DNA from 3 places in the Promicromonospora sp. NPDC057138 genome. Region 3 is predicted to be linked to each of the others. Evidence: predicted binding sites of a transcription regulator. Region 3 holds the regulator's gene; each other region holds the start of a gene.
What was found. Region 3 encodes HrcA, which represses chaperone genes, less so after heat shock. Its sites were predicted from a motif close to TTNGCACTCGNNNNNNNCGAGTGCNAA; they were not measured.

Region 1: the regulator HrcA is predicted to act here: its motif matches at 1,521-1,547, upstream of groES (co-chaperone GroES).
Region 2: the regulator HrcA is predicted to act here: its motif matches at 1,487-1,513, upstream of ACFT2C_RS00315 (Hsp20/alpha crystallin family protein).

Annotation. Positions count from the first base shown of each region.
Region 1 covers NZ_JBHUUX010000090.1:2,418-5,685, forward strand. The annotation lists gene ACFT2C_RS27045 (MerR family transcriptional regulator) at 1-459, opposite strand, end outside; gene ACFT2C_RS27050 (WhiB family transcriptional regulator) at 650-937, shown strand; gene groES (co-chaperone GroES) at 1,043-1,339, opposite strand; gene ACFT2C_RS27060 (SAM-dependent methyltransferase) at 1,674-2,942, shown strand; gene ACFT2C_RS27065 (glutamate--cysteine ligase) at 2,939-3,268, shown strand, end outside.
Region 2 covers NZ_JBHUUX010000001.1:65,377-68,644, reverse strand. The annotation lists gene ACFT2C_RS00325 (carbohydrate ABC transporter permease) at 1-289, shown strand, start outside; SAM riboswitch class I at 383-498, shown strand; gene ACFT2C_RS00320 (methylenetetrahydrofolate reductase) at 503-1,447, shown strand; gene ACFT2C_RS00315 (Hsp20/alpha crystallin family protein) at 1,605-2,057, shown strand; gene ACFT2C_RS00310 (N-acetylmuramoyl-L-alanine amidase) at 2,236-3,268, shown strand, end outside.
Region 3 covers NZ_JBHUUX010000007.1:64,026-67,293, forward strand. The annotation lists gene ACFT2C_RS06940 (hypothetical protein) at 31-213, opposite strand; gene hrcA (heat-inducible transcriptional repressor HrcA) at 588-1,607, shown strand; gene dnaJ (molecular chaperone DnaJ) at 1,648-2,769, shown strand; gene ACFT2C_RS06955 (16S rRNA (uracil(1498)-N(3))-methyltransferase) at 2,780-3,268, shown strand, end outside.

The DNA of each region.
Region 1 (3,268 bases), on a different contig from region 3:
ACCCGACCGCTCGCCGCCCGACGCCGGACCGGCCTCGACCGCCTGCTCGTCCGCCCCGTCCGGCGCCTCGACGGTGCCGAGGAACTTCTCCGCGAACTCCGGCTCGCCGGACTCCTCCTCCGACTCGTCCTCGACCTGCACGGCGGGCAGCGCGGGGGCGGTCCGGGCGGCGACCTCGAGCTCCGCCTCACTGGCCTCGACCGCGGCGCGAGCGGCGTCCACCGGCGCCACGCCCTCCAGCGTGAGCCGGCGCATCACGAGAAGCCGGGCGACGTCGTCCGGCGTGTAGCGGCGGTGCGATCCAGCCGTACGACCCGATGGGCCGAGCCCGTACCGGCGGTCCCACGTGCGAAGGGTGGCTGGCGCGACCCCGAGGCGTCTGGCTACCGCTGCGACGGCCAGTCCGGGGCTGGATGTACGTGACCCGCCCGAGTTCTGGGCAGGCCGCGAAGATGTCATGGACTCGATTCTGCCGACCTGGACCTCTCTGCGCCACTGCGAAACCCGGCGTGCCGCCGATCTTGGTGGAATTCGGTTCACATCGGAACAAAACCGGTCAGGGCTGACGCGCTTCGGCTGAACCGCTTCGGGCAACTTGACTCGAAACTGCCCCTTGAACAACTTCTGCACAACTTGTAGGTTGTTCGGCATGACGGAGATCTCGAGGCTTCCCGGTCCGGTAATGGAACTGTGGGAATGGCAGTACCAGGGCGCATGCCGCGACGCGGACGACACGCTGTTCTTTCACCCCGAGGGCGAGCGTGGGTCGACCCGCCGCAGGCGTGCCGAGGCCGCGAAGGCGATCTGCCGCTCCTGCCCCGTGATGATGCAGTGCCGCGAGCAGTCGCTCCGCGTGCGCGAGCCGTACGGCGTCTGGGGCGGGCTCAGCGAGGACGAGCGGTCGGCCATCCTCGCGGGCAAGTCCGTCTCGGCCTGATCCTGATCTCCCACGCCACCTGATCTCCCCCGCCGGAAGCGGGAACGGCAAGGGCCCCGCACCTTTCGGTGCGGGGCCCTCGTCATCTCCTGGCGTGGGCTGGGGTCAGCTCACGACCACGGCGAGGACGTCGCGGGCCGAGAGCACCAGGTACTCCTCGCCCGCGTACTTGACCTCGGTGCCGCCGTACTTGGAGTAGATCACCTTGTCACCGACGGCGACGTCCAGCGGCACACGGTTGCCGTTGTCGTCGATGCGGCCCTGGCCAACGGCCAGAACCTCGCCCTCCTGGGGCTTCTCCTTGGCGGTGTCCGGGATGACCAGGCCGGAAGCGGTCGTGGTCTCGGCTTCGAGAGCCTTGACGACGATCCGGTCCTCGAGCGGCTTGATGGGGACCGACACGTCGGACCTCCTCTTTCATGAGCGGATCGAGAGATCTGCTTCGTGGTGGACTTAAGGGGCTCGAACGTTCGACGGTCCGCCGTCGTCGCGGGTGCCGGCGGGCACGAACGTCTGGATCCCCCGTCGCGGGCCCCGGGGACCGGGTTCCGCGGCGGTGGACAACCCCAAATCTAGGTCGGCGCTAGCACTCGGTCAAGGCGAGTGCCAATCGCGTGAACCTGCTCACGCCCCGCGCGACCGATCGGCGGCCCGCACACCGGAATCTCGCCATCTCTGCGACAAGGTTGCGTCGAGTCACTCGTCACGACCAGGACGAACGTGGAAAGATCTTCCCATGGATGCGGCGATTCTGAGCAAACTGCTCAGCCCAGACGGCTGGGCCCTGCTTGGCGCCCTGCCGCCCTATGACGAGCGGCACGCGATGAAGACCGTGACGACCCTACGCGCCAAGGGCATCGCGCCGGACCTCGCGGCCGCCGTGGTGACCCAGTCCCGGCTGCGCGCGCGGGCCCGGTCCAAGTTCGGCGACTTCGCCGACGGGATGCTCTTCACCGCGGACGGCCTGGAGCAGGCCACCCGGCTCCTCGTCGCGGCACTGCACGCCCGGCGCTACCTGGACGCGGGAGTCACCGCGCTCGCCGACCTGACCTGCGGCATCGGCGCCGACTCCCTGGCTTTTGCCGGGACCGGGCTCCGCGTCGTGGCGACCGACCTCGACGAGTGCACGGCCGCCATCGCGCAGTGGAACCTGCGTCACTTCCCCGAGGCCGACGTGCGGCACACCGACGGCCTCTCGCTCGACCTGCGCGCCGAGGGCGTCGAGGGCGTCTACGCCGACCCCGCGCGCCGGGTGAGCGGCGGCTCGGGCGGCCGCAGCCGCCGGGTCTTCGACCCGCGCGCCTACGAACCCCCGCTCGACGCCGTGTGGGCGCTGCGCGAGACGGTGCCCGCCGTCGGCATCAAGGTGGGCCCGGGCATCGCGCACGACGGGCTGCCCGCCGACGCCGAGACGCAGTGGGTCTCCGTCAACGGCGACGTGGTCGAGGCCGGCCTCTGGTTCGGCCCGCTCGCGCCCGACGGCCCCGGCCGCTCGGCGCTCTTGCTGCGTACCTTCACCGACGACGACGGCAAGGAGCACACGCTCAGCCGCGCCGTGCGGGGCGACGACGTCACGCCCGACGTCGGCGCCGTCGGGCAGTATCTCTACGAGCCCGACGGGGCGGTCATCCGTGCGGGCCTGGTGGGCCAGGCCGCCGCCGAGCTCGGCGGGCGGCTGGTCGACCCGACCATCGCGTACGTCACCACCGACGACCCCGCCGACCTGCCGCCGGCCCGTCCGGCGGAGACGGCCGGGGCGCAGGCCCCGATCGCCACCGGCTACCGCGTGCTCGACACCATGCCGTTCGGTCTGAAGCGCCTCAAGTCGTACCTGCGGGACCGGAACGTCGGGCGCATCACCATCAAGAAGCGAGGCACCGCCGTGGTGCCTGAACAACTTCGCAAGCAGCTCGTGCTCACCGGGACCGAGGAGGCGACGATCGTGCTCACACGCGTGGCAGGCAACCAACAGGTGCTCGTCGTCGAACCACTGGGAGCCGCATGAGCTCGCCTGCCCGGCTCGGCTTCGGCGAATCCCCACGTTCCACGGTTGGTCTCGAGTGGGAGATCGGGCTCGTCGAGTCCGGTAGCGCCAATCTTTCCCAGCTGGGACCGGAGGTGCTCGACGCGCTCGCGCGCGGCGCCGCCGTCGGCCCGTCGGAGAGCCCGCCGGACGGCGTGACGGGCTACCCCCCGCACGTGACCGGCGAGTTCATGAGGAACACCGTCGAGCTGGTCACCGGCGTCTGCCGGACCGTGGCCGGCGCGGGCGCGGACCTGACCCGCCTCCTCGACCGTGTGCGGGCCGTGACCGACCCCATGGGCCTCGAC
Region 2 (3,268 bases), on a different contig from region 3:
CGCCGTCCTGACCAAGATCAACCTGCCGCTCGTGTGGCCCGGCATCGTGACGGCTGTCGTGTTCACGTTCGTCGCGTCCTGGAACGAGTTCGCGGCCTCGCTGGTGCTGCTGTCGACGGCGGGCAACCAGCCGCTGTCCGTGGCGCTGACGAAGTTCGTGGGCCAGTACGAGACGTCGTGGCACTACGTGTTCGGGGTGTCCGTCGTGGCGATCGTGCCCGTCGTGATCCTGTTCATGGCCATCGAGAAGCGGCTGGTGGGCGGCCTGGTGGCGGGGTCGGTGAAGTAGGCGCGGCGGGTACGCGGCGGGCGATGGAACGGGCCGTCTCGGCGACCGGACAGAATCTGTCCCAGTGCTGGACAATCGCTTAACATGGTGGCGATCCCATCCAGAGCGGTCGAGAGTCCTGGCTCCGTGACACCGCAGCAACCTGCCGACTTCCCGCCTCGTAGACGTGGCGCGTGGACGTAAGGTGCTAACGCCAGGTCCGATGGAGCAACCATGGTCGTCGAGGCATACCCGCAGCGCCCCACAGTGTCGTTCGAGCTGATGCCGCCGCGTCGGCCCGACGTCGCGCCCAACTTCTGGGAGACGGCGCAGCGGCTGGTGGCGGCCCAACCCGACTTCGTGTCGGTCACCTACGGCGCCGCCGGGGGTGACCGCGCGACGTCGCGAGAGGTGCTCGCCACGCTGCTGCGCGGCACGCCCGTGCTGCCGGTGGCCCACCTGACCTGCGTGGGCGCGTCCCGCGAGGACGTGTCCGAGGTGATCGACGAGTTCCTCGAGGCCGGCGTGCGGTCGTTCCTCGCACTGCGCGGGGACCCGCCGCGCGACGAGCCGGACTGGTGTCCGCCGTCCGACGGCGTGCGCTCCAGCGTCGACCTGGTCCGCCTGCTCACGCAGGTGGACCAGCGCCGCGTCGCAGCCGACGCCAGCGCCGCCCTGCGGGCGGCGACCCGTCCGCTCACCATCGCCGTCGCGACGTTCCCGGACGGCAACCCGGGCGCCGGCACCACGCGCGACCAGGAGGTGCGGCGGCTCCTGGAGAAGCAGGAGGCCGGCGCGAGCTTCGCGATCACCCAGTTCTTCTACCGCGCGGAGTCCTACACGGGGTTCGTCGAGGCGGCCCGTGCGGCGGGCGTGACCATCCCGATCGTGGCCGGCGTCCTGCCCGCGACGGAGGCCCGCCGGCTGCGCCGCGTCGAGGAGCTGACGGGCGTGGCCGCGCCCGCGGACCTCCTGCGGAAGCTCGACGGGTTCACCGCGCCCGACGGCGGCGTCGACCCCGAGGCACAGCACGAGCACGGCATCGGGTATTCCGCGACGCTCGCGCGAGAGGTGCTCGACGCCGGCGCGCCCGGCGTGCACGTGTACACGTTCAACAAGCACCGCCCGGCCCTGGACCTGCTGGAGCGGGTGGGCCTGACGGGCCGCGCCGCGGCCTAGCCAGCGCTCTATACATTGACTTTCGGCATGTCCGAGGGACTGGAACTCAGCGACGCGGAGCGCGAAAATGATCGTGTAGCCGGACGGCGGTCGGGCCGCCGTCACGCGCGGCGGCCCTGGAGAGGCCAGGGTCGCATCGTCGAGGAGGTGATGCGCGATGGCTACCTATTGGGATCCGTTCCGGGAGATGGACCGGATGCTCAGCTCGTTGGTGACCAGTGCGCGGCAGTCCGGCGGTATGCCGATTGACCTGTTCCGCACGGGTGACCACTACGTGCTGTCCATGGACCTGCCAGGCGTGGACCCGGGCACTATCGACGTGTCGGTCGAGGACCGGACGCTCACGGTCCGGTGCGAGCGCACGCAGCGTTCGGGCGACGACGCGCAGTGGCTGGTCCGCGAGCGGCCCACGGGCACGTTCGCACGGCAGCTCACCATGGGTCGCGGGCTCGCACTCGACAACATCTCGGCCTCGTACACCGATGGTGTCCTGTCGCTGACGATCCCGGTCAGCGAGGAGGCGAAGCCGCGCAAGATCGAGGTGGCGCACGAAGCCGACACGACGATCGAGCAGGGCTCGTCGAAGGGCCACCAGACCATCGAGTCCTGACCCTCGACGCGCTCGCACGTCGCACGCCCAGGTCACTGACGGTGACCTGGGCGTCCGACGTCTGGGGGATCGCGTCCGGGGTATACCCCGGATGTGATGTACCGGCGGCATGCGCGGTCGGCCGATACTACGGATGAAATCGGCCCGTACCAGCGCGACCGAACCGTGGAGGCATACCGTGCACGAACACGTCCCTAGCTCCACCGACCACAGTCACGACGACCACAGTCACCATGACCACGGTCACGACAGCAGCTCCCTCGGGCGGCGCGACCTGCTGCGCGGCGCCGTCGTCCTCGGCATCGGTGCCGCGGGCGCGACGATAGCGGCCCCCGCGGCCGCCGCAGCGACCCCCGCCGCAGTGGTTCCCGCGCGAGCCGCGGGTGCCCGGACGGCGGACGTCCGGACCGCGGACGCCCCGCCGTCCCTGGCGCCCGACCCCGAGGCGCCGGCCGACGCGCCCCCGGGTGCGCTGGCCGGCGTCGCGGTCGCCGCGCCGACCATCGCGAGCTGCAACACCTGGGGCGCCGAGGCCGCCCGGGGCACCATCGACACGGTCTCGACCAACCCGAACAAGATCCTGATCCACCACACGGCGTCGGCGAACGTCACGGACTACTCGCAGGCCGCCGGGTACCAGATCGCGCGCGACATCCAGCAGTGGCACTTCGCGAACGGCTGGGTGGACACCGGCCAGCACCTCACGGTGAGCCGCGGCGGGTACGTCATGGAGGGCCGGCACGGCTCGCTGTCCCGCCTGCAGAACGGCAGCGGCATGGTCGTGGGCGCGCACGCTCCCGGCCAGAACAGCCAGGCCATCGGGATCGAGAACCAGGGCACCTACACGAGCGCAACGCCGCCCGCGCAGCTCTGGAGCCGGCTGGTCGAGCTGTGCGCCTACATCTGTGACCAGTACGGGATCGCGCCGACCCAGATCTACGGCCACCGCGACTACACGGCGACGGCCTGCCCGGGCGACGTCCTCTACTCGATGCTGCCGCAGCTCCGCTCCGAGGTGGCCGCGGCCTTGGCGGGCACGAGCTGGTCGGTCATCGTCGACAACACGTCCTCGGGCTTCGCGGCGGGCGCGTCGTGGCTGACGTCGTCCTTCTCGGCGGAGCGCTACGGCGCCAGCTACCGTTACGCGACGCCGGCCGAGGTGAGCGACCTGGCGACCTTCTCGGCGGCGATCCCGTCCGACGGCTCGTACC
Region 3 (3,268 bases):
CAGCATCGTGCTGGACGGCTGGGCGGGCGGTCAGGCGACCCGGGGGCGTGCGGCGTGCGTGGCCCGCTCCGCGGTGCGCTCGGCGCCGCGGCGCTCGGCCGCCTGCCGGCGGACGGTGTCGCGCTGCTCGCGGGCCACCCGCGCCTGCTCGGCCCGGCGGTCGAGGTCCTGCTCGTTCTGGCGGTACTCGGCGTAGCTGGTGAAGCCGAACATGGTGTTCCTCCTGGTCGATGCCGGCCCCTCGCCGGCAGTGGTTCTAGATTCGTCCGTGAGGTAGCCCCGGCGGATCGGGCGGTCGCCGCATCTTTCGGGCCGGTTCTCCGGGGCGGTTCGGGGGCCCCTAAGGCATTGCCCTACTCAGCCCCTCGCGAACGTGTAGGAGGCCTTGGTCACCCGCGTGACCTGCGGGTCCGGTGCGTCCCGTGCGGGCGCGCGACGGGCTGGGCGCGGGTCGGGGACTTGGCCCCTGGCGTGTGCCGCGTAGGATTGGCACTCGGTCGGCGAGAGTGCTGGAGCGAGAGCGCTGGAGAGCGGCCGGAACCCGGGTGCAGGTCCCGGACGTTCTATCTGGGACGGAGGTGAGCGCGGTGAGCGAGGAACGCAGGCTCGATGTCTTGCGAGCGATCGTGGAGGACTATGTCCGGACACGGGAGCCCGTCGGATCGCGCATACTCACCGAGCGGCACAAGCTCGGCGTCTCGCCCGCGACGGTGCGCAACGACATGGCCGCGCTCGAGGAGGCCGGGCTCATCGCCCAGCCGCACACCTCGGCGGGGCGCATCCCCACGGACAAGGGCTACCGCCTGTTCGTGGACCAGCTCGCGGAGGTGCGGCCGCTGACCGTGCCCCAGAAGCGCGCCATCGAGACCTTCCTGTCCGAGGCGGTCGACCTGGACGACGTCGTGGCGCGGGCCGGGCGGCTCATCGCCCAGCTCACGGGCCAGGTCGCCGTCGTGCAGTACCCCTCGCTGCGCCGGTCCGGGCTGCGGCACCTCGAGCTCGTGCCCTCTGCCGAGGGGCGGCTCCTCGTGGTCGTGATCACGGACACGGGACGGGTGGAGCAGCGCTTCCTCGACGTGCCCGTGGGCCTGGACGACGGGACGCTCGGCGAGCTGCGCGCCCGCTTCAACGCCGTCGCCGCGGGCCACCGCCTCACCGAGATCGGCACCGCCTTCGCGCGGGTCACCGAAGCCATGCCCGACGAGCACCGGGCGCTGGCCACCGCAGTGGCCGAGGTCGTCACCGCCGCGCTCGCCGAGGAGAGCGAGGAACGCATAGTGCTGACGGGCCAGGCCAACCTGGCGCGGGCAAGCATGCGGTTCGAACAGGGCCTGCGCCCGGTGCTCGAGGCGCTGGAGGAGCAGGTGGTCCTGCTCGGTCTCCTCACCGACATGACCGACGACGCCGGGGTGGCGGTGAGCATCGGCCACGAGAACCGCATGGCGGGCCTGTCGGAGACCTCCGTCGTCACCTCCGGCTACGGCTCGTCCACCGGCGACACCGTCGCGATCCTGAGCTCGATCGGCCCCACCCGTATGGACTATCCGGGCACCATCGCCGCGGTGCGCGCCGTCGCGCGCTACCTGTCGCGAGTGCTGCCCAGCTGACACCCCCACCTTCCACAATCCTCCCCACAAAGAGAGACCTGTGACCGACTACTACGAGATTCTCGGTGTTCCGCGCGACGCCTCGCCCGAGCAGATCAAGAAGGCCTACCGCAAGCTGGCTCGTGAGCTGCACCCCGACGTGGCGGGTGACGTGGGCGAGGACCGGTTCAAGGACGTCGCGCGCGCGTACGAGGTGCTGTCCAACCCGGACAAGCGCCAGCAGTACGACATGGGCGTGGACCCGACCGCGCCGGGCGGTGGCGCGGGCGGCGGGTTCGGCGCCGGGTTCGGTTTCCAGGACATCTTCGAGACCTTCTTCGGCGGCGGGCAGCCCGCCGGGCCGGTCCCGCGCGCACGGCGCGGCAACGACGCGCTGGTGCGCCTCGACCTCGAGCTCGCCGAGGCCGTCTTCGGCGCCAAGCGCGAGATCCAGGTCGACACCGCGGTGGTCTGCAACACCTGCGGCGGCGACGGCGCGCGGCCGGGCACCTCGGCGCGCACCTGCGACGTCTGCCACGGCCGCGGCTCCGTGCAGCGGGTGGCCCGCTCGTTCCTCGGCCAGGTCATGACGAACCAGCCGTGCTCCGCCTGCGGCGGCTTCGGCACCGTGATCCCCGAGCCGTGCACCGACTGCTCCGGCGAGGGCCGCGTGCGCTCGCGCCGCACCATCTCGGTCAACGTGCCCGCCGGCGTCGACACCGGCACGCGCATCAAGCTTTCCGCGCAGGGCGAGGTGGGCCCCGGTGGTGGCCCCGCCGGCGACCTGTACGTCGAGATCCGCGAGCGCGCGCACGACACGTTCGTCCGCCGCGGCGACGAGCTGCACTGCACCCTCCAGGTGCCGATGACGGCGGCGGCGCTCGGCACCGTGCTCGAGCTCGACACCCTGGACGGGCTCCAGGAGATCGACCTGCGCCCGGGCACGCAGCCCGGCCAGGTGATGACCCTCAAGGGCCTCGGCGTGGGACACCTGCACTCCCCGGGGCGTGGCGACCTCAACGTGCACATCGAGGTCCAGGTGCCCACCGCGCTGGACGAGGAGCAGACCGCCCTCCTGCAGCAGCTCTCGGTGCTGCGCGGCGAGGAGCGGCCCGAGTCGCGGCTCGCGTCGGTCCACGGCGGCGTGTTCTCGCGCCTGCGCGACAAGCTCAGCGGGCGCTGACCGCCGGTCCATGAGCGCGCCAGTCTTTCTCGCGGAGGCGTCCGCCGCCCATCCGTTGTCCGGGTACGCGGCCGGCTCGGTGTACGTGCTCGACGGCGCGGAGGGCCGGCACGCCGGCGTCGTCCAGCGCCGCGGCCCCGGGGAGCGGATCGACGTGGTCGACGGCGCCGGGGTGCGCCTGCGGACCGTCGTCGAGTCCGTCGACGGCGCGGAGGTGCACCTGCGCGTCGACCAGGTCGACGTCGAGCCGGCGCCCGCCGTCGTCATCACGCTGGTCCAGGCCCTCGCCAAGGGCGACCGTGACGAGATGGCGATCGAGGCCGCCACCGAGACCGGGGCGGACGCGATCGTCCCCTGGCAGGCGGACCGCTCGGTCGTCGTATGGCGCGGGGACCGGGCAGCGAAGTCGCGGGCGCGCTGGGTCAGCACCGTGCGCGCCGCGACGAAGCAGGCCCGCCGGTGCCGCATCCCCGACGTCGAGCTGCCGCTGACCACCAAG